DNA from 3 places in the Streptomyces sp. NPDC050164 genome. Region 1 is predicted to be linked to each of the others. Evidence: riboswitches for the same ligand, from Rfam matches in the RefSeq annotation. Region 1 holds a riboswitch; each other region holds the start of a gene.
The links. Region 1 has a riboswitch for cyclic di-AMP ahead of ACIBNA_RS10930 (peptidoglycan DD-metalloendopeptidase family protein). Riboswitches for the same ligand answer to the same signal wherever they lie in the genome.

Region 1 (9,674 bases):
GATACTGAACGGAGATTCAGTAATCACGGCGAAGGAGCCCGCATGGCCAGTCCCCTGCTGTCCCTCACCTGGACCGACCACCTCACCGGCCGGCAGGGCTTCCTGGTCGTCGACCGGCTGGTGCGCGGTGTCGCCAGCGGCGGTCTGCGGATGCGCCCGGGCTGCACGCTGGACGAAGTCACCGGCCTGGCCCGCGGCATGACCATGAAGGAGGCACTCCACTACGACCCCGACAGCCGCTACGTCCCGCTCGGCGGCGCCAAGGGCGGCATCGACTGCGATCCGCGCGATCCGGAGGCCTACCCGCTGCTGGTGCGGTATCTGCGCGCCATGCGGCCGTACATAGAGAGCTGCTGGACGACCGGCGAGGACCTCGGGCTCACCCAGGACCTGGTGGACCGTGCCGCGGCCGAGGCGGGACTGCTCTCCTCCATCCAGGCCGTGTACCCGCTCCTGGACGACGAGGCAGAGGCCCGGCGGCGGCTCGGGGACGCGTTCGCGGTCGAGGTGGACGGCATCGGGCTGGACGAGCTGGTCGGCGGCTGCGGTGTCGCCGAGGCGGCCCTCACGGCGCTGGACCGTGCCGGGGTACCCCACGCGGGCACGAGGGTCGCCATCCAGGGGCTGGGCACCATGGGCGGGGCCACCGCGCGCTTCCTCACACGCGCGGGACTCACGGTCGTGGCCGTCGCCGACATCAAGGGCACGATGGCCAACCCCACGGGGCTCGACATCGAGGCGCTGCTCGCCGCGCGGGACGCCCACGGCACCGTGGACCGCTCCGCGCTGCGCTCCGGCGACCGCGAACTGCCGGGCGACGCCTGGCTGTCGGCCGACACGGACGTCCTGGTGCCCGCAGCCGTCTCGTACGCGATCGACGCCGGGAACCAGGAGCGAATCACCGCCCGCTGGGTCGTCGAGGCGGCCAACATGCCCGTACGGCCGGAGGCGGAGCTGCTGCTGGCCGCGCGCGGCGTGACCGTGCTGCCGGACGTCGTGGTCAACTCCGGGACGAATGCCTGGTGGTGGTGGACGCTGTTCGGGGACATCGGCGCCGACGCCGAGGAGGCGTTCGCGCACACACGCCGCTCGATGCGGTCTCTGGTCGAGCGGATGCTGGCCCGTGCACTGGCCGACGGCACGACACCGCGGGCCGCCGCCCACGCGCTCGTGGCGGACCGGCTGCCGGTCATGGCGGAACGGTTCGGCTGGTACCGCTGACGGACGGCGAGGCAGCCGCGAGCCCCTTGCCGGACGGGCCGAATACACACGTCAAGAGGGTGCAGGCGCGTGTGTAGGGTGACGGCGTGACGAGAGTCCGGTTGAGCGTGGCGGAACGGCGCGAGGAACTGCTGCGGGCCGCCGTCGAGCAGATCGAGGCCCGGGGTGTGGTGGCGGTCAGGATCGCCGACGTGGCCTCGGCGCTCGGTGTGAGCAACGCCTTGGTGCTCTACCACTTCTCGACGAAGGAGAAGCTGGTCGCCGCCGCGTTCCGGCACGCGGCCGAGGCCGACCTGGCCCATCTGCGCAGGCTCCTCGGCCGCCGTACGTCGGCACTGCGCCGACTGCGGTCGGCCGTACGGTGGTACGCCCCGACAGGCCAGGCCAAGGGCTGGCGGCTGTGGATCGAGGGCTGGGCGGCGGCGCTGCGCGAGCCCGCGCTGCGGGAGGTCACCCAGGACCTCGACAGGCAGTGGAAGGCGGCCCTCGCCGAGGTCATCACGGAGGGCATGGCGGCCGGCGAGTTCCACTGCCCCGACCCGCACGGCACGGCCCTGCGCCTCACCGCCCTCCTCGACGGCCTCGCCGTCCAGCTGACGTCCTACGCGGGCGCGGTGCCGCGGGCACGGGCACAGGAGTGGGCCGAGGAAGCACTGGCTCGCGAACTTGGCCTGGATCCGGCGGCCTTGACCCGGCCCTGACCGGGCCGGCAACCCAAGACGGCTGTCCATCCGCTGTCTATCCGCGATCGACCGTGCCACCTGAGGTCGTTTCGGGTTTGGCGTGGAGGACCTCGCGGGCCTGCTCCGCGGCGCGGATGAGGCTCTCGGCGACGAAGTCGACGAAGCGGGCGATGTTCTCGAGGCGGGTGGCGGCCGGGGTGTCGGGCCCGAGGACGCCGACGCCCTGCCGTGCGGTCTCGGCGAGCTGGGCACTGGATCGGGCGCTGGCCATCATTCCCTGGTAGAAGACGTCGTCGTCGACGGCGTAGCGCTCGCGGCGGCCTTCGTCGCGCTCCCTGCGGATGAGGCCCTGACTTTCGAGGAAGGCGACCGCTTTGGAGACGGACGCCGGGCTGACCTGGAGGTGCCGGACGAGTTCGGACGCGGTGAGGCTGCCCGCGTCGGTGGTGTAGAGGCAGGTCAGCACCCGGGACATCATCTTGGGCAGGCCCTGCTGCATGAGGAGGGTGGTGAACGCCTCCTCGTACTCGCGCACGGCCTCGACATCGCGCCCGTGGGCCGGCGCGGGCGCCTCCGCTGCCCGGGGCGCGGCCTGCCTGCGCCGACGGGTGCGGCGCTCGGTGGAACGCTGGGCCAGGTCGGCGCGGTAGGCGGTCGGGCCGCCGTTCCGCATCACCTCACGCGTGATCGTCGAGGTCGGACGATCCAGACGTCTGGCGATCTCCGCGTAGGCGAGGCCGTCGGCCAGCCCCTGCGTGATCTGCTGGCGTTCCTGCTGGGTGAGCCTGCCTCCCGGCATCGCGATCTCCTTCGTGCTCCTTGGTGGGCCCACCATAGCGTTCACACTTCAGTCGTTGCAACGATCTGAACGATAATCGTTGCATTGAAGTCAAACCCATTGCAACGATTATTCCGATCTGACCTGCATTTATAGCACTTCTACGCAACGAACTTGTTGCCACACCTTTGAATGCAACGTAGCTTTTCCATCGTTCGAAACAACGAGCCGAAGGGGAGCACGATGCAGGAGGGAGGCGCCCGCCTCACCGTCCTCGACGGCGCCGCCGGCCTGAACCTGCACGCGACCACCGCCCCCACCCCACAAGGAGCGCACAGCCATGTCCCTCACCATTGCCCGGCAGGACCGCCCGGAGTTGCAGAAGGCCATTCAGGAGATCGTCGATTCCGGTTTCAGCGGCGTGCAGCTGCGCGTCAACGACGAGCGAGGCGAGTGGGTCGGCAGCGCCGGGGTGCGCAAGCTGGGCGAGAGCGCCAAGCCGCCGACCAACGGGCGGTTCCGGATCGGCAGCACCACCAAGACCTTCACCGCGACCGTGGTGCTGCAACTGGTGGCCGAGGGCAAGATCGGGCTGGACAGCCCGGCGGATGACTACCTGCCCCGGTTCGGGCTGGACCGGCGGATCACCGTGCGGATGCTGCTACAGCACACCAGCGGGCTGTTCAACTACACCGGCGAGTACTACGACGACGGGACGGTCGCACCGGGGATCCCCTGGCAGAGCCAGGAGTACGTGGACAACCAGTTCCACACCTACCAGCCGGAGGAGCTGGTACGGCTGGCGTTGTCCAAGCCGACGCGGTTTGAGCCGGGTACGGACTGGAGCTACTCCAACACCAACTACGTGCTGGCCAAGTTGCTGATCGAGGAGGTCACCGGCCGCTCGTTGGCCGAGGAGCTGCAGCGGCTGATCCTGCAGCCGCTGGGAATGTCGGGCACCGTGGTGCCGGGCGCCTCGCCGGAGATCCCCGAGCCGCACGCTCACGGCTACTACCGGTACGAGCACGCCGGCCAGTGGAAGGTGGTCGATGTCACCCGCTTCAACGTCTCCTGGATCTCCGCCGCCGGTGACATGATCTCGACCACCGAGGATCTCCACACGTTCTTCTCCGCCCTGATGAGCGGCAAGCTCCTGCCGGACTCGCTGCTTGCCGAGATGCGCACGCCGCATCCCAAGGCCGGCTACGGCCTGGGGTTGTTCGTGGAGGAGACGGACGGCGGCGGCACCATCTTCAACCACAACGGCGGCTTTTTCGGTTGGGGGGCGCTGATGTACAGCACACCCGACGGCAGTAAGACCCTGACCGCCTCCCTGACCACCGGGGACGCCGAGCTCGACTTCGCCGCCACGGCCGAGGCGTTCCAGAAGGCGCAGCAAAGGCTCGTCAAGGAGGTGTTCTGCGGCGGGCATGCCGAGGTGGCCGACCTGGCCAAGCCGGCTCAGTAAACGGCGCCGAGCACCACGGACGTAGGACACGAACCGGGTCACGCCGAGCTCTCCGGGTTCGGCGTGAGCGCATCAGCGGTGGACTTGGGGTACTTCCAGTCGGCGAGCGCCGCCCGAAGCGACGTCCTTTACACCGACGGCATCCGCTGTCCGTCCGTGTAGCCGGCCTCGCCGCCGCCGGGACGGGTACCGCCCCAAGCGGCACGACTGCCCGCAGCCAGGCGGACTCGGCGGCCCGCAGCGCGGCGGCCCGCGGCAGCTGAGCCGAGACCGCCCGCACCGCCTACGGTGAGAAGGGGACGTGTCGGGAGGTGTCCGCCCGCAGCGGTCGGTGCGTCAACGGACAGTCAGTCGGCGTCCGACCCCATCGCGCCGTTCCGAGGACGGACACCCTCGGCGCGGCCCCGACCCACCACCGGCGAGAAGGCGCTACGCGCACCCCCGAACCCGCACAGGCCGCCGCAGGCACCCGGCCCTCACGCCACCGAAGCGATCCGCATCCTGATGTCCTCCGGCGACAGGGCCCCCTTCGCCGTCACATGGTCCCCCGACGACTCCCCACGCAGCCGCCGCCCGATCCACGGCACCAGAAACTCCCGCGCCCACTGCACATCGTCCCGCCGCACCTCGAGCGGCCCCCGCGCAGGCAGCGGCGGCCACGGCTGCTCCGGGTCGGCCGGAACCTCCAGCCCGAGCACCTGCCCCGCGCGGAGCGCCACCCGCGTGTGCCCCTCGGGCGACAGGTGCAGCCGGTCGGCGTCCCAGGCCCTGCGGTCCTGGACACTGCGCAGGGACCACAAGTCGAGCACCGGGCAGCCGTACCGGTCTGCGATGGCCCGGACGTGCCCGTTGTACGTCGCGATCTTGCCGCGCAGGTGCTTGAGCACGGGCATCCCACGGGTGTCGAACCCGGTCGTCACCATCACCGTGCCGGCCACGGCGGTGAGCTGCACGAGGGCGCGCTCGAAGCGCTCGGCCACCTCGTCCGGGTCGGTACCGGGGCGGAGGATGTCGTTGCCCCCGGCGCAGAACGAGACGAGGTCCGGGGCCATTTCGACGGCCTGCGGAACCTGGTCCGCCACGATCTGGTCGAGGAGTTTCCCGCGCACGGCGAGGTTGGTGTACTGGAAGTCGCCTTCGGGCCGGCGGTCGGCGAGCAGGACGGCGAACCGGTCGGCCCAGCCGACGAACGCCCCGTCGGGGCCGGGATCACCGACGCCCTCGGTGAAGCTGTCCCCCACCGCAACGTACGACCCGATCACTGCTCTGCTGTCACTCTTCGAATCGTCTGCCACAGCCGCTCATGATTCACCCTCTAATGTGACCTACGCGACCGTAGGCAAGGGTTGACGGGCGGTGAGATAGGCCACTCTCAAAGTGTTCGCCAGCTCCGGAATAGGCCACCCGTCAGCGGTGCTGGAGGGTCAGTCGCCACACCCGGAAGCCCGTGATCCGGAAGTGACTCCACACGGTCCGGAAGGCGAAGTGCCCGCTGGTGTACGGCTGCGGGTCCGTGTAGTCGAAGACGAGGCGCCCGTTGTTCCACCACCTGACCGTCGAGCCGTCGGAGACGATCCGGACCCGGTTGGGCTCACCCGGCACCAGCAGCGGCTCGGTGTAGTCGTAGATCAAGGGTCGGACACCGGGCTCCCCGACATACCGCCGCAGCCGGGTCGTGGTGTTGTAGTTGGCGCCGTAACCGGCGTAGTACGTCGTCAGGTGGTCGTACTCCTCCAGCGCCCCACCACGCGGCACGGCGAAGAGATCGTCCGGGGAGCGGACGTCGGTCGCGTTCCAGAAGTTGTTGAGGTCCGAGACGCGGTCGTTGACCCCACCCTCGGAGACCGGCGTGGCGGTGTACTCCAGGACGTACGGACCTTCGAGCCGCCGCCTGAACCACACGGTCGCCCCGCTCGGCACGTCGATCTCCAGAACACCGCGAGAGGCGGTGACGGTCCCGCCGTCCTGGAGTTCGGTCGCCCACTGGGCGAGGCCGTGGCGGAAGTCGTCGTGGGCGATGAGGCGGCGGTGCCGGGGCGCGGCGTGCGCGGCGCCCGTCGGGACGAGGGCCGCCGCGGCGGCTCCGGCGGCCAGGGCTGCGAACGCTCTGCGAGTGGTGGGCACGGGACACATCTCCTCGGTGGATCCGCCTGGACGGCTCTAGAAAGCGCTTGCGCTCCGGACGGGATCACTGTGTCCCAACTGCCGCCCGCTGTCGATCCCTTGGGCCGGCCGATCGCCACAAGCCTCCACACACACCGAAGGCCGGACCCGGGGATCGGGGTCCGGCCGACGGTTGCGTGTCAGGCAGGTGGTCGTGCGGTCGGTCAGCCGACGGAGACGCCGTGCGAGCGCAGGTAGGCGACCGGGTCCACGTCCGAGCCGTAGTCCGGCGTGGTGCGGATCTCGAAGTGCAGGTGCGGTCCGGTCACGTTGCCGGTGGCACCGGACAGGCCGATCTGCTGTCCGGCGCTCACGGTCTGGCCGGCCGAGACGGAGAGCGAGGACAGGTGGGCGTACTGCGCGTAGTTGCCGTCGTTCAGCTTGATGACGACCTGGTTGCCGTACGCGCCGCCCCAGCCGGCGGAGACGACCGTGCCCGCGCCGACGGCCTTGAGCGAGGTGCCCGTCGGGACGACGAAGTCGACACCGGTGTGGTAGCCGCTGGACCACATGCTGCCGGACATCCGGTACGGCGTGCCGACGATGGCACCGTCCACCGGGGCGCTGTAGCCGCTGGAGGCAGCGGCGGCCGGCTTGGCGGCAGCCGGCTTCGGGGACGACTCGGAGGCGGACGACTTCGCAGCCGAGGACTTCGAAGCCGAGGACTTGGAAGCAGAGGACTTCGAGGGCTTCGTGGACTTGGAGGCCGAGGACTTCGGCGAGGACGGGGACGAGGACTTGGACTCGCTCGCCGCCGCCTTCTTGCCGATCGACAGCTTCAGGCCCGGGTGGATCAGCGACGGGTCGTCGCCGACGGCGTCACGGTTGTCCGTGTAGAGCTTCTTCCAGCCCCCGTCGACGTTCTGCTCATCGGCGATCTTCGCGAGATAGTCACCGGGCCGCACGGTGTACGTGCGGGCACCCGTGGCCTTTTCGGCGGCCTTCTTCTCGGCGGCCGGAGCGGACTGGACGGTCTTTTCCGGAGCTGACTGCGGGGTGGCGGCGTGGGCGCCGGCGGCCCCCATGAGCGGAAGGGCGAGAGCGGCCCCGCCGGTTCCGGCGACGGCGATGGAACGGGTAAAACGCTGAGTCTTCGGGCGGCGATGCTTACCCTTCGCGGGCATGGCGAATTCCTCTCCGGCGCCTACGAGGTGAGCTGTCGGGTTCGGGCTGGAGATGCCCGGCCGCGCCGAGACGCGGCTTAACCCCAAGCCGTTCCGGGAACCGGAACAGGCGTCTTACCTGTGGGTCCCCCGCTCCTGCCGTACGTCGGGTCAGTGTGTGCGGGCTCCGGGCGGCGGCAGGATTAGGCGTCCGTCCGGATTGGTGTGGAACGTAAGCGACCAGGACGCAAAGGGACAAGCTTGCGGTTGCCTGTGACGGCGTTTTTCTTGACGCATCGGCACATTTTCCGTAACGGAGCGTGGATTACGGATCTCCCGCTTTCCTCAATGGCCCTGAATAACGCCAGAATTACGTGCACATGGCAACAACACATCGTCACGAATATGACGATGCTCACGCACTCCGCCCCCATCTCCTTTACAATCGGGGCACGTTATGCCGAAATAACCAAAGAACTCCCTATTCGGACAGAACGGCTACTTACGCTTAAGCTGGACGACAGTGGCGTCCAGATCCCCACGCAGACCGACGCGTAGCCCGTGATGGAGCAGCACGGCACCCCGGTGAACTTCACCCGTTTCGAGGCATTTGTACGATGCCGTGGGGTCGAGACCCCGCAGCCGGAGCGCCGGAACGGGCTCGCCGTAGCGCTGCGCCTGGAGCCAGGCGAGGACGACGGTCTCGTCGCCGAGGACGTACTGCACGGCGCTCAGGCCGCCCTCCGGGGGCCGCAGCCGGTAGAGGTCGCCGCGCTGCACCACGGGCCGGATCCCCTTGTAGAGCCCCACCCAGCCCCGCGCCTCGGCGAGCTCCTCCTCCGTCCACTTGGTGAGGTCACCACCGACCCCGAGCACACCGGCCATGGCACTGACGAACCGGAACCGCAGGGAGCTGGCCCGCTGATTGAGCATGGCGTTCGGGCTGTCGGTGACCCAGGCGGCCATGACCCGGGCCGGATGGATCTGACTGAAGCCGTGCTGGATGGCGAGCCGGTCGAGCGGGTCGGTGTTGTCCGAGGTCCACACCTGGTCCGTGCGGCCGAGCACACCGAGGTCGATCCGGCCGCCGCCGCCCGAGCAGGACTCGAAGGCCACCTGGGGATGGGCGGCCCGCAGCCGGTCCAGCAGGGCGTACAGGGCGTGGACGTGGTCGACCCACAGCCGCTGCGGGTAGGGGTCGTCCGGCCAGCCGGCGTCGGTGAAGCAGCGGTTGAAGTCCCACTTGACGTAGTCGATCGGGGCGCTGGAGAGGAGTGCGTCGAGCTGCTGCCAGAGGTACTCCTGGACGTCCTCGCGGGCGAGGTTCAGTACGAGCTGATTGCGGAACTCCGTCCGCTTTCGTCCCGGTTGGTACTGCACCCAGTCCGGGTGCGCGCGGTACAGGTCGCTGTCCGGGTTGACCATCTCCGGCTCGACCCAGATCCCGAACCGCATGCCGAGGCCGTGCACATGGTCGGCGAGCGGCTTGAGGCCACCCGGGAAGCGGTCGGGGTTGGGGCTCCAGTCGCCGAGCCCGGCCCGGTCGCTGGTGCGCGCCCCGAACCAGCCGTCATCGACCACGAAGAGCTCGACGCCCATGGCGGCGGCCCGCTCGGCGAGCGCCCGCTGCTGCTCCTCGGAGATGTCGAACTCGGTGGCCTCCCAGGAGTTGAACAGCACCGGCCGGTCCTGGCCCGCGTCCGGGATCACGTACGCCCGCTGGTAGGCGTGCCAGGCGCGGCTCGCCCCGCCGAAACCGCCGTCGCTCCAGAGCCCGGCGAAGACGGGGGTCGTGTACGACTCCCCCGTGCCCAGCATCAGCAGGCCCGAGTCGTCGTACCCGGCCCCGCCGGTGATCTGCACGCGCGCGTCCGGGAGTTGGGCCACGGCGATCCGCCAGGAGCCGGACCAGCCCAGGGCGCATCCGTAGACCTCGCCGCGCTCCTCGGTCGCGTCGGTGTCGAGCGCGACCCACGGCAGGTGCTGGTGACCGGTGTGGCCACGACGGCTGCCGATGACCTTCTCGCCGTGGGTGAGGGCGGAGCGCTCCAGCCGGGACTCGGCGCCCCAGCGGCCGTGCAGCTGGGACAGCCGCCAGGTGTCGCGGTCGGGCAGAGTCCAGGTCGCGGAGTCGGCGCGCAGCACCTCGACGGCGGGTCCGTGGTTGTCGAGGGTCACCCACCGCTCGACGACGTCCATCGAGGAGCGCATCCGGTAGTGCAGCGTGATGGTCAGGTCACCGTCGCAAAAGCGCAGCC
Region 2 (9,674 bases), on a different contig from region 1:
CTGGCGATGTCGGTCTTCGAGCGCTCCCAGGAGATCGGCATGCTCCGGGCGATCGGCCTGGACCGCAAGGGCATCAAGCGGATGGTCCGCCTGGAGTCCCTGGTGATCTCCCTGTTCGGCGGGGTGCTGGGCATCGGACTGGGCGTCTTCTTCGGCTGGGCGGCCGGGGAGCTGCTGGCCACGAAGCTGGCGACCTACGAACTGGTCCTGCCCTGGGCCCGGATGGGTGTCTTCCTGCTGCTCGCCGCGACGGTGGGTGTCCTCGCCGCGCTGTGGCCGGCCCGGCGCGCGGCCCGGCTGAACATGCTGGAGGCGATCAAGGCGGAGTAGCCGGCGCGGCAGGGGCCCCTTTCCCACAGTGGGAAAGGGGCCCCTTCGACGTCTCGGTTCCAGGTCCGGGCGGACCCTGCCGCACGCGGCCACGGGGCAACGCGGACAGGCTGTGCGGGTGCCGTTGCGCGGCCCGGAGGGGGGCCGGGGGCCGCGTCGCCCGTTCGGCAACCCCGCGGGCCTGCGGCCCCCACGCCCGGAACGGGCCGCGAGTGCGGTCCCGGTTTTCCCTCTCCCCGGCCACCACACCGAACGGCCCCGGTCCCCCGCCGGCAGGAACCGGGGCCCTTCCGCGTTCAGTTCCAGGTACGGGCGCGCAGGGGCATGCCCGACTGCCCCGATTCGCAGGTCCGCACGGCCAGGATCTGGTTGACGCCGATGCGGTTGCGTTCGAAGGCGAGCGCGGAGGCGGCCATGTACAGACGCCACACGCGGGCCCGGCCGGGGCTGGTGAGCTGGACGGCACGCTGCCAGTCGGCCTCCAGGCGGGCGACCCACTGCCGCAGGGTGAGGCCGTAGTGCTCGCGGATCGACTCGACGTCGCGCACCTCGAACCCTGCGCGCTCCAGCTGGTTGACGGTGACGCCGACGGGCTGGAGCTCGCCGTCGGGGAAGACGTAGGAGTCGATGAACGCGTCGACGTCGTACGCCGTCTCGTCCCGCTGCGGGCGGCGGGCGATCTGGTGGTTGAGGAGCCGCCCGCCGGACTTCAGCAACCCGTGCAGGTCGGTGGCGTACTCCAGGTACCGCTCGGCGCCGACGTGTTCGGCCATGCCGATGGAGGAGATCGCGTCGTAGGGCCCGTCGCGGACGTCGCGGTAGTCCTGGACGCGGATCTCGACCTTGTCGGTGAGGCCCTCGTCGGCGACGCGCTTGCGGGCGTACGCGGCCTGCTCCTGGGAGAGCGTGACGCCGACGACGCTCACGCCGTGCTCGCGGGCGGCGTGGACGGCCATGGAGCCCCAGCCGCAGCCGACGTCGAGCAGCCGCTGGCCGGGGCGCAGGCCGAGCTTGCGGCAGACCAGTTCGAGCTTGTCGTGCTGGGCCTGTTCGAGGGTGCTGTCGGGGCTGGGCCAGTAGGCGCAGGAGTACACCATGGACGGGCCGAGGACGATCTCGTAGAAGTCGTTGCCGACGTCGTAGTGGTGGCTGATGGCGCGTCTGTCGGTGCGCTTGGTGTGCAGGTTGCGGCGGGGCCGGCGTGCCTCCTCGCGGGGCGGGGCGGGCGGCAGCGGGGTCCCGGCGAGCTTGACGAGCCCGCGTACGGCGTCGCGGAACTCGGGGTCGCGCAGGGCCTGGGCGAGGGTGCGGGCGTCCTCGTCGCGCTCCCAGATGTGACCGGCCAGCAGGTCGAGGGTGGTGTAGAGGTCGCCGTCGATGTCGAGATCGCCCGCCACCCAGGCCCGGGCCAGGCCGAGTTCTCCCGGCTTCCACAGCAGGCGGCGCAGGGCTCGGCGGTTGCGTACGACGAGGATCGGCGCGCCCGGCGGGCCCGCCTGTGAACCGTCCCAGGCGCGGATGCGCACGGGTAGTGGTGCTCCCAGCAACTGTGCGAAGAGGCCCTGCAGCCGCGGCGCGGCGTCTGCCATGGTGTACACCTCCGTGACGGGGAATCCCGGAATGTCCGACACCACGTAAACACCTGCGGGGCCTTGGCGCAGTCCCGGCACGCGTCACGTCTGGGCAGAACCACTACCCCGAAGGAAAGCCGCGGGAACGCCGAAGGACCTCCCGCACCACGGATGGCGGGAGGTCCTTTCGTCAAGCGGGGGAGCGACCGGAGGTCAGGAGGCCTTGGCCTTCTCCTCGGTCTTCGCCTTGGAGGCCGCGGCGACCGGGGCCGGCTTGGCGGCCTCGTAGAACTCCTCGCGCGGCGTCTCGATGGCGCCGAGCGAGACGACCTCGCGCTTGAGGAACATGCCGAGCGTCCAGTCGGCGAAGACGCGGATCTTGCGGTTCCAGGTCGGCATCGCCATGCCGTGGTAGCCACGGTGCATGTACCAGGCGAGACGGCCCTTGAGCTTGATCTTCATCTTGCCCATGACGATCATCGCGACGCCCTTGTGGAGGCCGAGACCGGCCACCGCTCCCTTGTTGGCGTGGGAGTAGTCCTTCTGCGGGAAGCCCCGCATGCCGGACAGGACGTTGTCGCCGAGGACCCGGGCCTGACGCAGCGCGTGCTGCGCGTTCGGCGGGCACCAGGCGTTCTCGTTGCCCGCCTTGCGGCCGGCGAGGTCCGGGACCTGGGCGTTGTCGCCCGCGGCCCAGATGTAGTCGGTGCCCTTGACCTGGAGCGTGGGCTCGCAGTCGACGTGGCCGCGGGGCCCGAGGGGCAGGCCGTAGCGGGTGAGGACCGGGTTGGGCTTGACGCCGGCGGTCCAGACGATCGTGTTGGAGTCGACCTCGAGGCCGTTCTTCAGCACCACGTGGCCGTCGACGCAGGAGTCCATGGAGGTGGACAGGTAGACCTCGACGCCGCGGCCCTCGAGGTGCTCCTTGCCGTACTTGCCGAGCTTGGGACCGACCTCGGGGAGGATCTTGTCGGCGGCGTCGACCAGGATGAAGCGCATGTCCTCACGGGACACGTTCTTGTAGTACTTGGCCGCGTCGCGGGCCATGTCCTCGACCTCGCCGATGGTCTCCGCACCGGCGAAACCGCCGCCCACGAAGACGAAGGTGAGCGCCTTGCGGCGGATCTCCTCGTCGTTGGTGGAGTCGGCCTTGTCGAGCTGCTCGAGGACGTGGTTGCGCAGGCCGATGGCCTCCTCGATGCCCTTCATGCCGATGCCCTGCTCGGCGAGGCCGGGGATCGGGAAGGTGCGGGAGACCGCGCCGAGCGCGACGACCAGGTAGTCGAAGGGCAGCTCGTACGCCTCGCCGACCAGCGGCGCGATCGTTGCGACCTTGCGGTCCTGGTCGATGGTGGTGACCCGGCCGGTGAGGACCTCCGCCTTCGGCAGCACGCGTCGCAGCGGGACGACGACATGGCGCGGGGAGATGTTGCCGGCGGCGGCTTCGGGGAGGAAGGGCTGGTAGGTCATGTACGACCGGGGGTCGACGACCGTGACGGTCGCCTCTCCGTAACGCATCTTCTTGAGGATGCGCCGAGCTGCGTACAGGCCTACGTACCCACCGCCTACTACGAGGATCCTGGGACGCTCCGTGGTGCTCATGCCATCGAGTATCCACCCGCTTCAGGGGGGTGGCTCGTGCGCCCCTTCACAAGCTCCGTCAGGGGGTGTGTTATCCTCCGCGACCCCCGTGATCCATGTCATGGTGACAACCGGGCTCCTTTGTGCACCCCGTGTCGTTGTCAATGCCGCGTGAGCTGCCTCTCTGGCTCGCCGACCCCCCTGTGAGTCCTCCGCCGGACGCTCCTGCGACCTCCTGCCCAGGCGCACCCATACCATGCTTCTGAACATGTTCAAAGGCCCATCGGACCCCCAGAAGGGTCAACGCGGCCCTTCTCGTCGCCCTCGAGTGCCGAATTCCTTGTGAAGAACTTCACGAACTTTTCCGGGAGGCTGCTCCCGGGGGCTCGCGCGAGCCGCCCGGACGCGCTCAAACGTGATCCTTGCCTGCTCAGAAGCGGGCTAGGCGACGGACCAGGCGATGCCGTCGAGGATGTCGTGCTCGCTGACCACGACCTCCTCCGCGCCGATCCGCTCCATGATCGACAGCAGCACGAGGGCCCCCGCCCCGATCACGTCGACCCGGCCCGGGTGCATGGAGGGCACGGCCGCGCGCTCGGCGTGTGTGGAGCGCAGCAGCCACTCGGTGATCTCGCGGACCCGGTCGTGGGAGACACGGGAGTGGTGGATGGCGGCCGAGTCGTACTCGGGCAGCTCCTGGGCGATCGCCGACACGGTCGTCACGGACCCGGCGAGGCCCACCAGCGTGCGGGCCTCGCGCAGCGGAACCGTCTCCTCGGCGAGGTCGAGGGCGGCCTCGATGTCCGCCCGCATCGCGGCGATCTGCTCCTCGGCCGGCGGGTCGCTCACCACCCCGTCCCGGACCAGGTGCCGCTCGGTCATGCGGACACAGCCGATGTCCACCGAGCGTGCCGCGCGGACCTGGTCGTCGCCGACGACGAACTCGGTCGAGCCGCCGCCGATGTCCACCACGAGGTAGGGCTTCGGAAGGTGGTCGCGCCCGGCGAGCTCCTTGGTGGCACCGGTGAAGGAGAACTCGGCTTCCTGGTCCCCGGAGATCACCTCGGGCTCGACGCCCAGGATGTCCAGCACCCCGCGCACGAACTCGTCCCGGTTCTCGGCGTCCCGGGAGGCGGAGGTCGCCACGAACCGCAGCCGCTGCGCCCCGTGCTCCTTGATGATCCCGGCGTACTCGCGACAGGCCGCGAAGGTCCGCTGCAGCGCCTCGGGGGCGAGCCGGCCGGTGCGGTCGACGCCCTGCCCGAGCCGCACGATCGTCATACGGCGGTCCAGGTCGACCAGCTCGCCGGTGGCGCCCGCGCCGGAGGCTCTATTGGACACAGTGGCGTCGGCGACGAGGAGCCGGATGGAGTTCGTACCGCAGTCCACGGCGGCGACACGGGTCACTGGGCGTCCTCCTCGGCGGCCGTCACGCACGGGCCCTTGAGCCACCACTCCGGCAGCATCCCGATGGCCTCGTCCCCGAGCGGGTTCACGCCCGGCCCCGCGGCCAGCGAGTGCGCCACCAGCACGTGCAGGCACTTCACCCGGTCCGGCATGCCGCCCGCGCTGGGGAAGTTCTGCAGCTCCTCGATCTCGTCACGGCGCCTGATGTAGTCCTCGTGCGCCGCTTGATACGCCGCCGCCAGCTCCGGATCCGAGGCCAGCCGCTCGGTCATCTCCTTCATCACGCCGTTCGCCTCCAGCGTGCCGATCGCCGAGGCGGCGCGCGGGCACGTCAGGTAGTACAGCGTGGGGAACGGCGTGCCGTCCGGCAGCCGCGGGGCCGTCTCGACGACGTCGGGCTGCCCGCACGGGCACCGGTGCGCGATCGCGCGCAGGCCGCGCGGGGGCCGGCCGAGCTGCTGCTTGAAGGCCTCGACGTCCGCGTCGGTGGGCTCGGTGCGCGGAGTGGTCGGCGGGGGCGTTTCCATGACTGTGTTCAGGCTGTCTTTCTCTGGGTGCTGTCTCGGGTCACGTTCACTGGTCGGAGGCGTCGGCCTTGTCGACCCCGTCCCAGACGTTGGAGTACCAGGGGCGGTCGGCCGCCCCGAGGTCGGCGTGCGACTGCCGCGCCGCGTGCGGATCGACGACGATGAACCCCGTCTCCCCCGGCATGACGTAGTGCAACCGCTTCCGGATCTGCTGCTCGGCGTACGCGTCGTCCTGCCAGCGCGCCTTCTGGTCGCGCAGCCGTTCGACGCGCTGCCGGGCCTGCTGCTGTTCGCGCTGGAGGTCGTCGATCTCGGCGCGCTGCGAGACGTACTCCCGCATCGGGTAGGCCAGGGCCACGATCAGCGAGCACATCACCAGGGCTAGCAGCGCGGCCCGGCCGGTGAGCCGGGAGCGGCGGGCCTGGCGCTTGGTCTGGGAGCGGTAGACCCGGGCCGCGGTCTGCTCGCCGAGCAGCCGGATCCTGGTCGCGGTGGAGAACCGGTCCCGGTCCTTCACGGCCATGTCTGTCCGCCTCCCGCTCCACCGTCATACGCGCGTACGTCCCCGGACACGGTACGGGACCGGGTACGGGGACGTACGTACGACGCTGCCTCTTACGGGTCGGGTCAGCCCTTGAAGCGCGGGAACGCGCTGCGGCCGGCGTAGACCGCCGCGTCGTCGAGGATCTCCTCGATGCGCAGCAGCTGGTTGTACTTGGCGACGCGCTCGGAGCGGGCCGGGGCGCCGGTCTTGATCTGGCCGCAGTTGGTGGCGACCGCCAGGTCGGCGATGGTGACGTCCTCGGTCTCGCCGGAGCGGTGGGACATCATGCACTTGAAGCCGTTGCGCTGGGCCAGCTCGACGGCGTCCAGGGTCTCGGTGAGCGAACCGATCTGGTTGACCTTGACCAGGAGCGCGTTGGCCGCGCCCTCCTCGATGCCGCGGGCCAGGCGCTCGGGGTTGGTGACGAACAGGTCGTCGCCGACGAGCTGGACCTTGTCACCGAGCTTGTCGGTGATGGTCTTCCAGCCCTCCCAGTCGTCCTCGAACAGCGGGTCCTCGATGGAGACGAGCGGGTACGCGTCGACGAGCTCCGCGTAGTACTCGGTCATCTCGGCGGCCGAGCGGTCCTTGCCCTCGAAGGTGTAGACGCCGTCCTTGTAGAACTCGGACGCGGCGACGTCGAGGGCCAGGGCGATCTGCTCGCCGGGGGTGTAGCCGGCCTCGTTGATCGCCTCCAGGATGAGGTCGAGGGCCTCGCGGTTGGAGCCGAGGTTCGGGGCGAAGCCGCCCTCGTCGCCGAGGCCGGTGGCCAGGCCCTTCGACTTCAGGACCTTCTTCAGCGTGTGGTAGACCTCGGCGCCCCAGCGCAGGGCCTCGGAGAAGGACTCCGCGCCGATCGGGGCGATCATGAACTCCTGGATGTCCACGTTGGAGTCGGCGTGCGAGCCGCCGTTCAGGATGTTCATCATCGGCACCGGCAGCAGGTGCGCGTTCGGGCCGCCCAGGTAGCGGAACAGCGGCAGGTCGCTGGCCTCGGAGGCGGCGTGGGCGACGGCGAGGGAGACGCCGAGGATGGCGTTGGCGCCGAGGGAGCCCTTGTTGTCGGTGGCGTCCAGGTCGAACATCGCCTGGTCGATCAGGCGCTGCTCGGTGGCGTCGTAGCCGACCAGCTCCGGGCCGATCTGCTCGATGACCGCGAGGACGGCCTTCTCCACACCCTTGCCGAGGTACCGGTTCGAGTCGCCGTCGCGCAGCTCGATGGCCTCGAAGGCGCCCGTGGAGGCGCCGGACGGGACGGCGGCACGACCGGTGCTGCCGTCGTCGAGGCCGACCTCGACCTCGACCGTGGGGTTGCCTCGGGAGTCCAGGATTTCCCGGGCTACGACGACGTCGATGGACGGCACGAGCATCTCCTTCTTGGTGTGACGCGGGTACGCGGGCCGCTCGGACCCTGCGTGGTGCGGGCCGCGGTGGCTCGCGACATGAGCCTAACCGGCTCCGCGCGATCGGCCACCGGGTCGCCCACCCCATGGACAGAACCGAGAGTAAATTGTTTCCGAACGGAACAAAGCCGGATCGCAAAGACCGGCAGAAAAAACCCCGCCCCGGTGCGCACGGGGGAACGCACACCGGGGCGGGGAGCCCGTGGGGACGGGGGTGGGCCGCTGCTTACTTCAGGTGCAGCTGCTGGCCCGGGTAGATGAGGTTGGCGTCGTCGACGATGTCCTTGTTCAGCTCGAACAGCTTCTCCCAGCCGCCCTCGACCTTGCGCTCGGTCGCGATGGAGCTGAGGGTGTCGCCCTTGACGACCTTGTACTCGCCGTCGCCCTTCTTGACCTTCTTGCCGGTCGGGGTGGTGACGGTCTTCTTCGCGGCCGGACGCTCCTCGGAACGGGAGGCCGGCTGCTGCTGGGTCTCGCGGGTCTCGGTGCTCTGCTGCGCGGAGTCGCTCGAGGAGCCGCCGCCGCTGTAGCCGGCGCTCGACAGGCCCTTGCCGCAGACCGGCCAGGCACCCTTGCCCTGGCTCGCGAGGACCTTCTCGGCGATCTCGATCTGCTGGGCCTTGGTGGCCTGGTCGGCGGTGGAGGCGTACTTGGTGCCGCCGTAGCCGGACCAGGTGGAGGCGGAGAACTGCAGACCGCCGTAGTAGCCGTTGCCGGTGTTGATGGACCAGTTGCCGCCGGACTCGCACTGGGCGACGGTGTCCCACTCGGAGGCGGTGGCGGCGGAGGCGTTGCCGGCCGCCATCAGCGGGGCGGCGACGGCGGCACCGGTGACACCGGCGATGGCGATGACCCGAGAGGCCTTGGACGGACGGCGGTGCGTGCCCTTGCCGGAAAACAGCATGGAGAGATCCCCTCACCGACGCCTGCGAGGTGAGCTGTCGGGTTCGGGCCGGTTGAGTTGCCCGGCCGCGTCCCTCCCGGGACACGGCTTCACCCCAAGCCGGACCTGCCGTCGAGTTGCCTCAACCGCCGGGCCCGGCACTTACCTTGGGTCCCCCGCTCCTGCCTACGGCGCTTGACGCGACGACTGTTCCCGTGCGGCCGCTGGCAGGATTCGGCGTTGCGGCAGCCGGGGCTCGCGGTGGCGAGCGGTCATGACCGTAGACATGCGATCCGCGGAATTTCAAAGACGATCAGGGCTTCTGAGATCTATCTCTCACCGGTCTTATATGGGACATTCAGTGCGAACGGTGACGTGAACTCGCGGGGTTTCGGGGTGACTTCCGCCGCCGTTTCCGGACTGCCCCACCGGCTACTCCTCGTCCGCTTCGCCCCCTACCGTGAGCTTCTGACCGGGGCGGATGAGGTTCGGGTCGGTGCCGACGGCCGCCTCGTTCCCGGTGTAGAGCGCGCGCCATCCGCCGCTGAGGTCAAGGGAGTCGGCGATGGACCAGAGGCTGTCGCCGGGGCGCACGGTGTAGGAGCCGTCCGTCGCCTCGCGCGAGGCCTCTCCGCCGCGCGAGGCGTGCCGTCCCGCGGACCCGGACGTACGGCCGTCCTCCGCCGCGGCGCCCTCGTCGGCGCTGGGGCCGCGGTGGCGGCCGGAGCCGGTGTCGGTCGGGGCTGAAGCACCGTCGTCCTGTGGCGACTTGGCGGGCTCGTCGCTCTCGGGAGTGGCCGACGGGGAGCTGCCGGGCTCCTGGTCCTGCGACTGCTCCTGCGACTGGTCCCGTATCGAGGAATCGGCAGAATCAGGTGACTTGTCGGAGTTGGCGGTTTCGTCCGACTCGGGGGAGTCGAGCAGTCCGGGTGAGTCCGTCGGAGCGGACGAGTCGGACGCGTCCGAGCCCTTGTCCTGTTCGAGGCCGGAGAGCAGCCCGCAGGTACGCCAGGCGCCGACCCCCTGGTCGGCGAGGATTCTCTCGGCCACGGCTATCTGCTGCGACCGGCTGGCCAGGTCGGCGCTCGGGGCGTAGTCGAGGCCGCCGTGGTTCTCCCAGTCCTCCTGGGACAACTGGAGGCCGCCGAAGTATCCGTTGCCGCTGTTCTGGCTCCAGGCGCCGCCGGTCTCGCAGTCCGCGACCCGGTCCCAGGTCGTACCGTCGGCCGCGCTGGCGCCGGAGGCTCCGAGGAGCGGGATCGCGATGGCGGAGCCGGTCACTCCGGCCGCGACGAGGAGAGCCGGAGCCTGGCGGGGGCGACGGTGCCGACCGTTCCCGGAGAGCATACGGAGACCTTTCGCGAGACAGCAGTGACCGGCGCGGCGCAGGATGCCCGGCCGCGCTGATGGGTGAACGTATCGGCAGAC
Region 3 (9,674 bases), on a different contig from region 1:
TGTAGTCGGTACCGAGGCGCCGCAGGGAGGCGTCGGCGGCGGCCTTGATGTTGGCGGCGGACAGCCCCTGGTACTCGGGGTGCTGGCTGACCTTCGTGGCGACGACGACGTCCGCGCGGTTGCCCCGGGACGCGAGCCACTTGCCGAGGACGGTCTCGGACTCACCGCCCTGGTTGCCGTCGGCCCAGGCCGAGTAGACGTCGGCGGTGTCGACGAAGTTGCCGCCGGCGGCCGTGTACGCGTCGAGGACGGCGAACGACTGTGCCTCGTCGGCCGTCCAGCCGAATACGTTGCCGCCGAGGGCGAGCGGGAAGACCTCGAGGTCGGAGGAGCCGAGCTTGCGGAGAGAAGTCATGCTATGTGTCAACGACCGTACGGGAACGGCTCATTCCACGGCAGACGCAAAGCTCCCGTAAACACCGCTCCCCGCACGGGATCAGACGTTCAGGCCCTTGCCCCGCAGCCACGCCAGCGGGTCGACCCCGTTGGTGGACCCACCGGTGTGGACCTCGAGGTGCAGGTGCGCCCCGGTGACGTTGCCGGTCGCACCCACGCGGCCGATGACGTCACCCGTGCTGACCTTCTGGCCGACGCTGACGCCGATGGACGACTGGTGCGCGTACCAGATCTCCGTGCCGTCATCGAGGGTCAGGACCGTCTTGTAGCCGTAGGAGCCGTTCCAGCCCGCCTCCGTGATGGTGCCGCTGTGCACCGCCTTGATCGGCGTGCCCGTGGGGGCGGCGAAGTCGAGGCCGGTGTGGTAGCCGGAGGACCAGTAGGCGCCGGCCTGACCGAAGGTCGAGGTGATGGTGTACGCGGAGGTCGGCAGCGTGTACTGCTTGGCGAGGGCGGCGAGCCGCTCGGCCTCGGCCTTCTTCCGGGCCTCCTCCTCCGCCTTCCTCTTGGCTTCGGCGGCCTTGGCCTTGGCTTCCTCCTCCGCCTTGGCGGCGGCCTCCGCGGCCGCCTTCCGGGCGGCTTCCGCGGCGTCCTGCGCGGCCTTGGTCTCGATCTGTTCCTGCTGGTGCTCGGCCTGCGCCATGATCCGGGCGCGCAGCGCCTCACCGGCGCCGGAGGTGCCCTGCTCGGTGTCGGCGGTCACCGTGCCGAGGTCGCTGAGCGGGGTGGCGGAGCCTTCGGGGGTGTCGTCGTCCGCAATGAGGGAACCCACCGAGGGCAGGTCCGAAACGGAGATCGACACCGGCGGCTTGCCGGTCTGGGCGCTGGCCATGCCGCCCGCGCCCACGGCGGCTATGACGCCGACGCCCAGGACGGTGGAGCTGCGGGCGAGTCCGCCGCCGCGCTGCTTGGTGACGCGATGCCGGCCGCGGACGGGACGGATGGACTCCGCGGTGGGGTTCCATTCCTGGAACGGGCCCTCGTCGGTGCGGTGACCGCCGTAGCCGAAGGTTTCGGTGTCGCGCTGGTTCGGCGCGGACGGGGCCGCGGGGGCAGGCCGGTTGGACGCCACGTGGGCGTACTCCTTTCCTTCCTTCTCGCCTACCGGGTTAGCTGACGGGTTCGGAGCAGGAAGGTCTCCTACGCGCGTATATCGGCCGTGCTTCCACGGCGGCATACGCCCGATTCACCCCAAGTGGTGGTTCCCCGGTTCCCTTTCGGGATTCGGCGCGTGCGCACGGAGCCGCCTTCTGTGACGGCTGGGACGACCGCGCTGCGTTATCGAACGTTAATAGACGCGCGGTGGGGATTCCAGCGATTCCTCTTGATCATTAACCTTTTTCGCGCGGACACACCTGCCACGACCGGCGCAAATCGGGCGAGTTGACCGCTATGCAAATGACTCACGAGGTTTGACGGTGTGTCAGTTGTTATGCGCAGCGGTGCGATTCACTCACCAACAGTAATGTCGGGATCGGGAAATACACCGAGGGCCGGAACCCTTTCGGATTCCGGCCCTCGGCCTTCAGTAGCGGGGACAGGATTTGAACCTGCGACCTCTGGGTTATGAGCCCAGCGAGCTACCGAGCTGCTCCACCCCGCGTCGTTGTGACTCCAGTGTACGCCATCCGCGGGACAGCTCGCGCACACCCGGTGCTCAGCGGCCCGGGTTGCCCGCGTGAGTGAGGGTCTCCCAGGCGGTGAACAGGTCGTCGGTGCCGGCGGGCCCGGCACTGCGCAGGTCTCCTGGGTGACGCCGTCCCGGAAGCGCTCCAGGGCGTGGCCGAAGGCCCGGTGGTCGTCGAGAAGAACGGCGATGGCGATGACCGCTTCGGTCGCCACGAGGTCCCAGCCCCCCGTGAAGTCCGGGTCTGTGGCGGCGACTTCCGGGAGATGGGCCGTGCGCAGCATGCCCTCGAAGCGCCGCACCCGCTCGGCGGGCCAGTCCCTGCCGCGCGTGTGCCGCACGATCTTTGCGGCCCTGGCCCAGACCGACCCGGTCGAGCCGGCCTGCACCGCGGTGTTCTCCCCGGTGTGCCGACGCAGCGTGGCCGACCTCCGGGTCGGCGGCCCCGCAGGAGGAGACGAGGAGGGGCGAGCGCGGTGAGCAGGAGCGCTGTCGTACCGGCCCTGGAGGCAGCGCGACCCGGGAGACGGCGCGACCCGGGAGACGGCGCGACCCGGGAGGCGGCGAGGCCGCACGATTTGTTGGGCCGATCGGCCCGCGCTCAGTGCGGCAGGTGGCGGTTCGGGGCCTTGGCCCGCTCCTCGTGCTCCGGGAGGACGACGACCTCCACACCTCCGGCCGCGAGCACGCCGCTGCCGTCGGCCCCCGCCACGAAGGTGTCCGGCTCGCGCCACGCCGTGACCACGCGTCGTACGCCCGCGTCGAGGATCAGCCGGGCGCAGGGTGCGGGGCGGGAGGCCCGGCGGGCGCAGGGCTCCAGGCTGCTGTAGACCGTCGCGCCGGCGAGCCTGGGGTCGGCCGGGCCGGTCTTCGCCAGGGCCACCTCCTCGGCGTGCGCGACCGGGTCGCCGCCCTCGCGGGAGTGGCCGCGGGCCAGCTCCGTGCCGTCGGCCGCGACCACCACAGCGCCGACGCTGAACGCCGTGTCCGAGGGCGGGCACTGTGCCGCCAGTTCGCAGGCGAGGGCCAGCCAGCGGTGGTCGGCGGCGACGGGGAGGGGGCCGGTGCCGGGAGCGGTCGGCTCGTAGCGCATGAGCACCACGTCCTCGATCCGCCGGGTCTCCAGCAGCCGGAGCCGGCCGGACTGGTAGCCGCCGGGTCCGAAGAGGCGGGGCGCCTCGGGGTCGCCCACGAAGAGCGGGGCGAGGACCAGCTGGAGTTCGTCGGCCAGGCCCTGGGTGAGGAGCTGGGTGTGGATCAGGCCGCCGCCCTCGACCATGAGCCGCCGTACGCCCCGGACGTCGTGCAGGTGGGTGAGGAGCCGCCGCCAGTCGAGGTCGGCGCCGAGCGGGACGATGTCGGTGGCATCGGAGGCATCGGTGGCATCGGTGGCATCGGTGGCGAGGCCGAGGGCACGGGCGCGTTCGGCGCCCTTGTCGGTGGTGTAGAGGACCTTCTCGCCGCCGGTGTGCCAGAACCGTGCCGCCGGGTCGAGGTCGCCGGAGCCGCTGACGGTGACCTTGAGGGGGTACTCCGGCCGGCCGGCGGCCGTGCGGGCGGCTCGCCGCTCGGGGGAGTTGACCAGCAGGCGCGGGTTGTCGGCGCGGACGGTGCCGGCGCCGATCAGGATCGCGTCGACGGACGCCCGGACCTCGTCGACCCGGTCGAAGTCGGCCGGGCTGGACAGGAGCAGGCGTTCGGGGCCGGTGTCGTCCAGGTAGCCGTCGAGGGAGACGGCGGCGGACAGCAGGACGTACGGGTGGGGCATCGACGCTCCCGGCTCGTGGAAACTCGTGGCGAACGGCGGACTGACGGGACGGGCTTGGTTCAAGTTTGAAACAAACCTACACTGGCGGCATGACGACTCGCTGGCTCACCCCCGAGGAGCAACGCGCCTGGCGCGCGTACATCGCCGCCTCGCTGCTCCTGGAGGACGCGATCGACCGGCAGCTCCAGCAGGACGCCGGCATGCCGCACCTGTACTACTCCATCCTGTCCGTGCTGTCGGAGTCCCCGGAGCGGCGGCTGCGCATGACCGATCTCGCCGAGCGGCTGAAGATCACGCGCAGCCGGCTGACGTACGCGGTGACGCGGCTGGAGAAGGACGGCATGGTGCGGCGTGAGGCCTGCCGGTACGACAAGCGGGGCAGTATCGCGGCCCTGACCGACGACGGGTCGACCGTACTGGAGCAGGCGGCGCCCGGGCATGTCGAGACCGTGCGGAGCTTCCTGTTCGACCGGCTCAGCGAGGAGCAGGTGGGACAGCTGGAGGAGATCTCCCACGCGATCGCGCAGGGGCTCCAGGAGGAAGGGACGCGGCCGGCGTCGGACGACGTGCCATGGCGACGGAGGTCCTCCACGGCCTGTTCGTGAGCCACGTCACAACGCCCCTCGGCCTCGTTGCTTCAAATTTAAAGCAAGGGTAGGGTTCCGGACGTGGATCTGCTTCAAATCTGAAGCAGCCTGCAAGCCGACGGCTGTGCAGCCGAACAGGAACGGAACCCGGAGGCCCCGCATGCCCGACACCCCCGCTGTCATCGCCACCCCGCGCTCCCGCGTCCGGGTCCCGCTGCGCTTCCACGACGGTTACGAGGTCCACGCCGAAGTCGTCACCTTCCACGGTCTGGCCGACGGCCAGGAGCACGTCGCCGTCGTCCTGGGCAAGCCCGGCGCGGTCCCGCTGGTGCGGCTGCACTCCGAGTGCCTGACCGGGGACGTGTTCGGCTCGGCCCGCTGCGACTGCGGTCCGCAGCTGCGCGAGGCCGTCGAGCGCATAGCCGAGCGCGGCGGCGTGCTCCTCTACCTCCGCCAGGAGGGACGCGGTATCGGCCTCTACAACAAGCTCGACGCGTACGCCCTCCAGGACGAGGGCCTCGACACCTACGAGGCGAACGCGGCCCTGGGACTGCCGGAGGACGCCCGCGACTACACGGCGGCGGCCCAGATGCTCCGGGCCCTGGGCATCGGCGAGCTGGACCTGCTCTCCAACAACCCCGACAAGGCCCTTCAGCTGCGCGACCTGGGCGTGGACGTCCGCGACCGCGTCCCCACGGGCGTCTTCACCACCGCGCACAACGTCCGCTACCTGCGCGCGAAGGTCCTCCAGACCCAGCACACGCTGCCGCTGGCCGCGCTGACGGGGCTCAGCGCGGGCTGAGCCGCCCGGCCCGGCCAGGCGCCGAACGAGGCGGCTTGCCCCTCGGCTCATCGGGTACAGCCTTGAAAGAGGGCGACCTCCGCAGTACCCGGAGCTTATGGAAAGTGACCGTTTCGTGACCGATCTCGGCGGCCCCGGCGACCCCCGGGCAAGGAGACCGGGCGATGGCCCGCAGGCCGTCGCGGCACAGATAGCCGACGCCGTGGAGAGCCTGACGGCGCTGTGGTCGGTCGCGGCCCAGGACGCGTCCCTGCGCCTGTCCCTGCACCAGCTGCGGGCGCTGCGCACCCTGGAGGCGGCGCCCGGCCTGAACCTGACGGCCCTGGCGGACCGGCTGGACATCGGCCTCCCCACGGCCAGCCGCCTCTGCGACCGCCTGGCGGCGGCCGGCCTCCTGGAACGCTCCCCGCACCCGGACACCCGCCGTGAGGTACAGCTGTGGCTCACCACGCACGGGCAGCATGTCCTGGGCGACGTCGCAGGTCGCAGGGCACAGGCCCTGGCCACGGCGCTGGCGGCGATGGAACCGGCGGAACGGGTGGCGTTGAGGCGGGGGCTGCGGGGGTTTCTTGCCGCGCGGGATGCGGAAATCCCGCGTGACGACGAGCCCGACCCGACTGGCGGACCGTAGCGGCGGCAAGTCCGGTCGGTCAGCCCCCCGAGCCATGACGGCTCCCCCCACCGGCGCCGCCGCCACCCAGCACCGCCACACACGTGTCGTCCCCTACCGGACGAGCCGCGCTGCCCGCGTCCCGGAGGACCACCGCGGCCACCGCCGCCGGGTCGCAGCCGAGGAGCACGGCGTCGTCGGGTGGTGTCCAGCGGGCGGGCAGGCCGTCGCTGTGCAGGAGGAGCAGGCTGTCGTCCTGCCACGGCACGCGCTGCACGCTCACGGACGCCGGGACCTGCGCGCCCACGATGCCGGGCTGGGACAGCATCGCCTTCCAGGTGCCGTCGGTGCGCAGGCGGGCGCTGACGTTGCCGATCCCGGCGAAGTGCAACCGCCCGGATCCGAGGTCGAGTTGGGCCACGGCGACGGCCGCGCCCCGGGTACGGCGCAGGACCCGGCCCAGATGCCGCAGTATCTCGGCGGGCGGCCGGTCGGCCACGCCGTGCAGCGCGTCCACGGCGGCCCCGGACGCCTCGGCGGCCTTGGGTCCGTGACCGAGCCCGTCGGCGAGCAGCAGGGTCAGGCGGTCGTCGGAGCACACCCGGCTCCAGGCGTCGCCGGAGTACTCGGCCCGGCCGAGGGGGACGTTGACACCACCGGCGCGCAGACCCCGGGCGGGCGTCCGATGCCGGCCGGCGGGGGGTTCGTGGTCGATGCGGGCCACGGCCACGGTGCCCCGGCCGGGGGCGCTGTGCAGGTCGAAGTCGTTCGCTATGCGCCGGCACGTGCCGAGGCCGGCGCCCAGGGAGGCCGCGGTGGTGTAGCCGTCGCGCATCGCCGCCGCGACGTCCGGGATGCCCGGGCCGTGGTCGAGCGCGACGAGCTGCACGGACAAGCGCCGGGGCTCGGCGGGTGCGCGCTCGACGAGGTTGATGACGACGTACCCGCCGTACGCGTGCCGCACCAGGTTGGTCGCCAGCTCAGTCGCCACGAGGGCCGCGGTCGCGATGCGGTGCGGGCCGAGCCCGGCGCACTCGCCGGCCGCCTCGGCCGCCACCCGGACGTCCCGCACCCGGGTCGAGTCGTCCACCGGCACGTCCCACACCCTGCTCATCACGACCCCGGCCGGGACGGCGGCACGACCGTGGCCCAGGCGGTGACGGTGACGGTCGTCCCCTCACCGGGCCGGCTGTCCACCTCGAACTCGTGGACCAGCCGCCTGGCCCCGCTCAGGCCGAGTCCGAGCCCCCCGCCGCTGGTGTAGCCGTCGGTCATCGCCCGGTCCAGGTCACGGATGCCGGGCCCGGCGTCGACGAAGGCCAGCCGCAGGCCGGGCGACGGCCCGGTGTCCAGCCGGGTGATCTCCGCATGGCCACCGCCGCCGTGGACGAGGGTGTTGCGGGCCAGCTCGCTGGCGGCGGTGACGAGCTTGGTCTGCTGCACCAGCCCGAAACCGAGCTCGGCGGCGGCCTGCCGGACCCGCTGCCGTACCCAGGCCAGGTCGGCGTCCGAGCCGATCGGCAGGCTGGCCGGGGCGGCATGGCGGGAGGCCGGCATCACGGACTCCCCCCGTCCCGGTGCTCATCCGCGGTGAGCAGCTCCATCGCGCGTTCGACGTCCAGGGCCGTACGCAGTCCGGGCAGGGTCAGCCCCAGCTCGACCAGGGTGATCGCGACCGCGGGACGCATCCCGGCCAGCACCGTACGGGCGGCCAGCAGCCTGGCTCCGGCGGCGATCTCGGCGAGGACCCGCCCCAGGAAGGAGTCGACGATGTCCACGCCGGAGATGTCGATGACCACACCGGTCACCCGGGTGTGCGCGATCCGTTCGGTGATGTCCTGCTGGAGCTGCTCGGCCATCCCGTCGTGCAGCTCCCCCTGGAGGGTGACCAGCAGGATGTCGCCCAGCCGGAGGACCGGCACCGTGAAGCCGTGCCCGCCCAAGGACCCGGCGACCGGAGATCCGGCGACCGGGTGCCCGAATCCCGCGGTCCCGTTCCCCGAGGGCCCGGTCATCGCGCGCCCGCGTCGGCCGCCCGGAGCGGTGCGATCTCGACGCCCTGCCGGCTGAGCGCGTAGGCCAGGGCGTCCGCCAGGCTCGCGCGGGTGAGCACCGTGCCGAGGTCGATGCCCAGATGGACGATGGTCTGCGCGATCGCGGGCCGGATCCCGGAGACGATGCACTCGGCGCCCATCAGCCGGGCCGCGGCCACCGTCTTCATCAGGTGCTGGGCGACCAGCGAGTCGACCGTGGGCACGCCGGTGATGTCGAGGATGGCGTACCGGGCGCGCTCGGTGACGATCGCGTCCAGCAGGCTCTCCATGACCACCTGGCTGCGCGCGCTGTCCAGCGTGCCGATCAGCGGTACGGCGACGGTGCTCTCCCAGAGTTTGATCACCGGGGTGGCCACCTCGTTCAGTTGCTCGCGCTGCCGTACGATCACCTCCTCACCCGCGCTGACCGTCGTCTCCAGTACGACCAGACGCAGCGTGCCCATCAGCACGGTGAGGGCCAGCACACACTCCTGGGCCTCGGGGGCGTACGAGTCCGGGAACTCGGCGCGCAGCAGCTCGGTCACCGGCTCGCGCAGGGCGGCCACCTCGTCGGCGAGCTCGTCCGCGCCGACCCCCCTGCGGGCGCGGGAGGCGGCCATCCGCCCCAACTGGTCGCGCACCGCGTCGAATCCGGGGGCCCGGATGTCGTCCAGCCGTCCGGCGGCCGACACCGCGGCCAGCGCCGCCGCCACGGACCGGCCCGCCTCCACCGCCTCGTCGCGGGACACGGTGAAGACCGTGCGGAACAGCGCGGCGTCCGCCCACCGTTGGGCGATCTGCTCCCGGCGCCGTTCGAGGAAGGCACTCACCTGTTGTGCGGCCGGCTCCCGTCCCGCGTTCTCTTCCGAAACCGACACTTGCATCGCTCCCTTGCACGGGCCGGACCGAGGTCGCGCTACGGCGCCTCAGCCGTTACTCGCCGTATGACAAACATTGTGGGCCGACGTACGGCACCACCAAACAACCGCTCATCCACACCCCCTGACCTGCGTCTGCCCCGGCCCTCACCGTCCACGCCAGTCCAGGCACACCACCAGGGCGTCGTCGTCCGGGACGGGTCTGCCGCGGTGGCCGGACAGTTCGCGCAGGACGGCCCGGGGCACCTCGGCGGCCCGGAGCAGCCGGGTCGACTGGATCGCCCGGACCAGTGCGGCGTCCCCGTACGCCTCTCCGCCCGGGGAGGCGGCGTCATACACCCCGTCGCTGACGAAGACCAGCCGGTCACCGGGCTCGACCCCGAACTCCTGGGCCACGTAGTCGGTCTCCTCGAACATGCCGAGCGGCAGCTGGGCGTCGAAGGGCACCCGCTCCACCGCACCCCGGCGCTGCCGCAGCAGCCGCGGGGAACCGGCGTCCACCGCCCGGACCCGCCCGGTGGCCAGCTCAATGTCCAGCATGAGCACGGACAGGTAGCAGCGGCCCCGGTAGCTCGTACTCGGGGCGGGCGCAGGAGCGGCCCGGCAGCAACTGCCACTGCATCTCGGCGGCCAGGGTGAGCCGGTCCCTGCGGCACGCCTGGAGGTACAGGTCGGTGTCCCGCTCGGCCACGACCACCTCGTGCCCGAGCACCTCGGCGATCTCGGCCAGTTCGCCGAGGCAGCCGTCGGAGTGCTCGCCGCCCGGCAGGGTCACCGTCAGCACGCCGAGGCGGTCGCCGCGCACGGTGACCGGCAGATGCGCGCGTACCCCGTCAGCCGAGTCACCCGAAAGGGTTTCCACGTACGGCTCCTGCGCGCCGAAGGCCCGGCCCGCCGGGCTGTTGGCCACGGACACCGGCTGAAGGGTGTGCGGCGGCACGGACACCGGCTGAAGCACCGTCAGTCCGTAGTC

Region 2: linked by a shared signal. The riboswitch ahead of ACIBNA_RS18840 (transglycosylase family protein) and the one ahead of ACIBNA_RS10930 (peptidoglycan DD-metalloendopeptidase family protein) in region 1 are both predicted to bind cyclic di-AMP.
Region 3: linked by a shared signal. The riboswitch ahead of ACIBNA_RS07740 (M23 family metallopeptidase) and the one ahead of ACIBNA_RS10930 (peptidoglycan DD-metalloendopeptidase family protein) in region 1 are both predicted to bind cyclic di-AMP.

What each region holds. Positions count from the first base shown of each region.
Region 1 is NZ_JBITJK010000005.1:231,799-241,472, reverse strand. Features, by position in the region: gene ACIBNA_RS10960 (Glu/Leu/Phe/Val dehydrogenase dimerization domain-containing protein) at 43-1,221, shown strand; gene ACIBNA_RS10955 (TetR/AcrR family transcriptional regulator) at 1,308-1,922, shown strand; gene ACIBNA_RS10950 (helix-turn-helix domain-containing protein) at 1,960-2,703, opposite strand; gene ACIBNA_RS10945 (serine hydrolase domain-containing protein) at 3,023-4,150, shown strand; gene ACIBNA_RS10940 (SGNH/GDSL hydrolase family protein) at 4,627-5,412, opposite strand; gene ACIBNA_RS10935 (DUF6250 domain-containing protein) at 5,558-6,274, opposite strand; gene ACIBNA_RS10930 (peptidoglycan DD-metalloendopeptidase family protein) at 6,478-7,437, opposite strand; cyclic di-AMP (ydaO/yuaA leader) riboswitch at 7,442-7,603, opposite strand; gene ACIBNA_RS10925 (alpha-galactosidase) at 7,915-9,674, opposite strand, start outside.
Region 2 is NZ_JBITJK010000012.1:123,934-133,607, forward strand. Features, by position in the region: gene ACIBNA_RS18805 (ABC transporter permease) at 1-330, shown strand, start outside; gene ACIBNA_RS18810 (class I SAM-dependent methyltransferase) at 627-1,919, opposite strand; gene ACIBNA_RS18815 (NAD(P)/FAD-dependent oxidoreductase) at 2,115-3,503, opposite strand; gene ACIBNA_RS18820 (exopolyphosphatase) at 3,924-4,889, opposite strand; gene ACIBNA_RS18825 (DUF501 domain-containing protein) at 4,886-5,416, opposite strand; gene ACIBNA_RS18830 (septum formation initiator family protein) at 5,463-5,939, opposite strand; gene eno (phosphopyruvate hydratase) at 6,044-7,324, opposite strand; gene ACIBNA_RS18840 (transglycosylase family protein) at 7,590-8,267, opposite strand; cyclic di-AMP (ydaO/yuaA leader) riboswitch at 8,272-8,450, opposite strand; gene ACIBNA_RS18845 (transglycosylase family protein) at 8,679-9,593, opposite strand.
Region 3 is NZ_JBITJK010000004.1:3,543-13,216, forward strand. Features, by position in the region: partial or broken gene ACIBNA_RS07735 (aldo/keto reductase) at 1-355, opposite strand, end outside; gene ACIBNA_RS07740 (M23 family metallopeptidase) at 437-1,468, opposite strand; cyclic di-AMP (ydaO/yuaA leader) riboswitch at 1,480-1,636, opposite strand; tRNA gene ACIBNA_RS07745 (tRNA-Met) at 1,926-1,999, opposite strand; gene ACIBNA_RS07750 (hypothetical protein) at 2,297-2,503, shown strand; gene ACIBNA_RS07755 (dihydrofolate reductase family protein) at 2,625-3,791, opposite strand; gene ACIBNA_RS07760 (MarR family winged helix-turn-helix transcriptional regulator) at 3,881-4,396, shown strand; gene ribA (GTP cyclohydrolase II) at 4,539-5,180, shown strand; gene ACIBNA_RS07770 (MarR family winged helix-turn-helix transcriptional regulator) at 5,296-5,811, shown strand; gene ACIBNA_RS07775 (SpoIIE family protein phosphatase) at 5,831-6,904, opposite strand; gene ACIBNA_RS07780 (anti-sigma regulatory factor) at 6,904-7,347, opposite strand; gene ACIBNA_RS07785 (STAS domain-containing protein) at 7,347-7,805, opposite strand; gene ACIBNA_RS07790 (STAS domain-containing protein) at 7,802-8,701, opposite strand; partial or broken gene ACIBNA_RS07795 (PP2C family protein-serine/threonine phosphatase) at 8,849-9,674, opposite strand, start outside.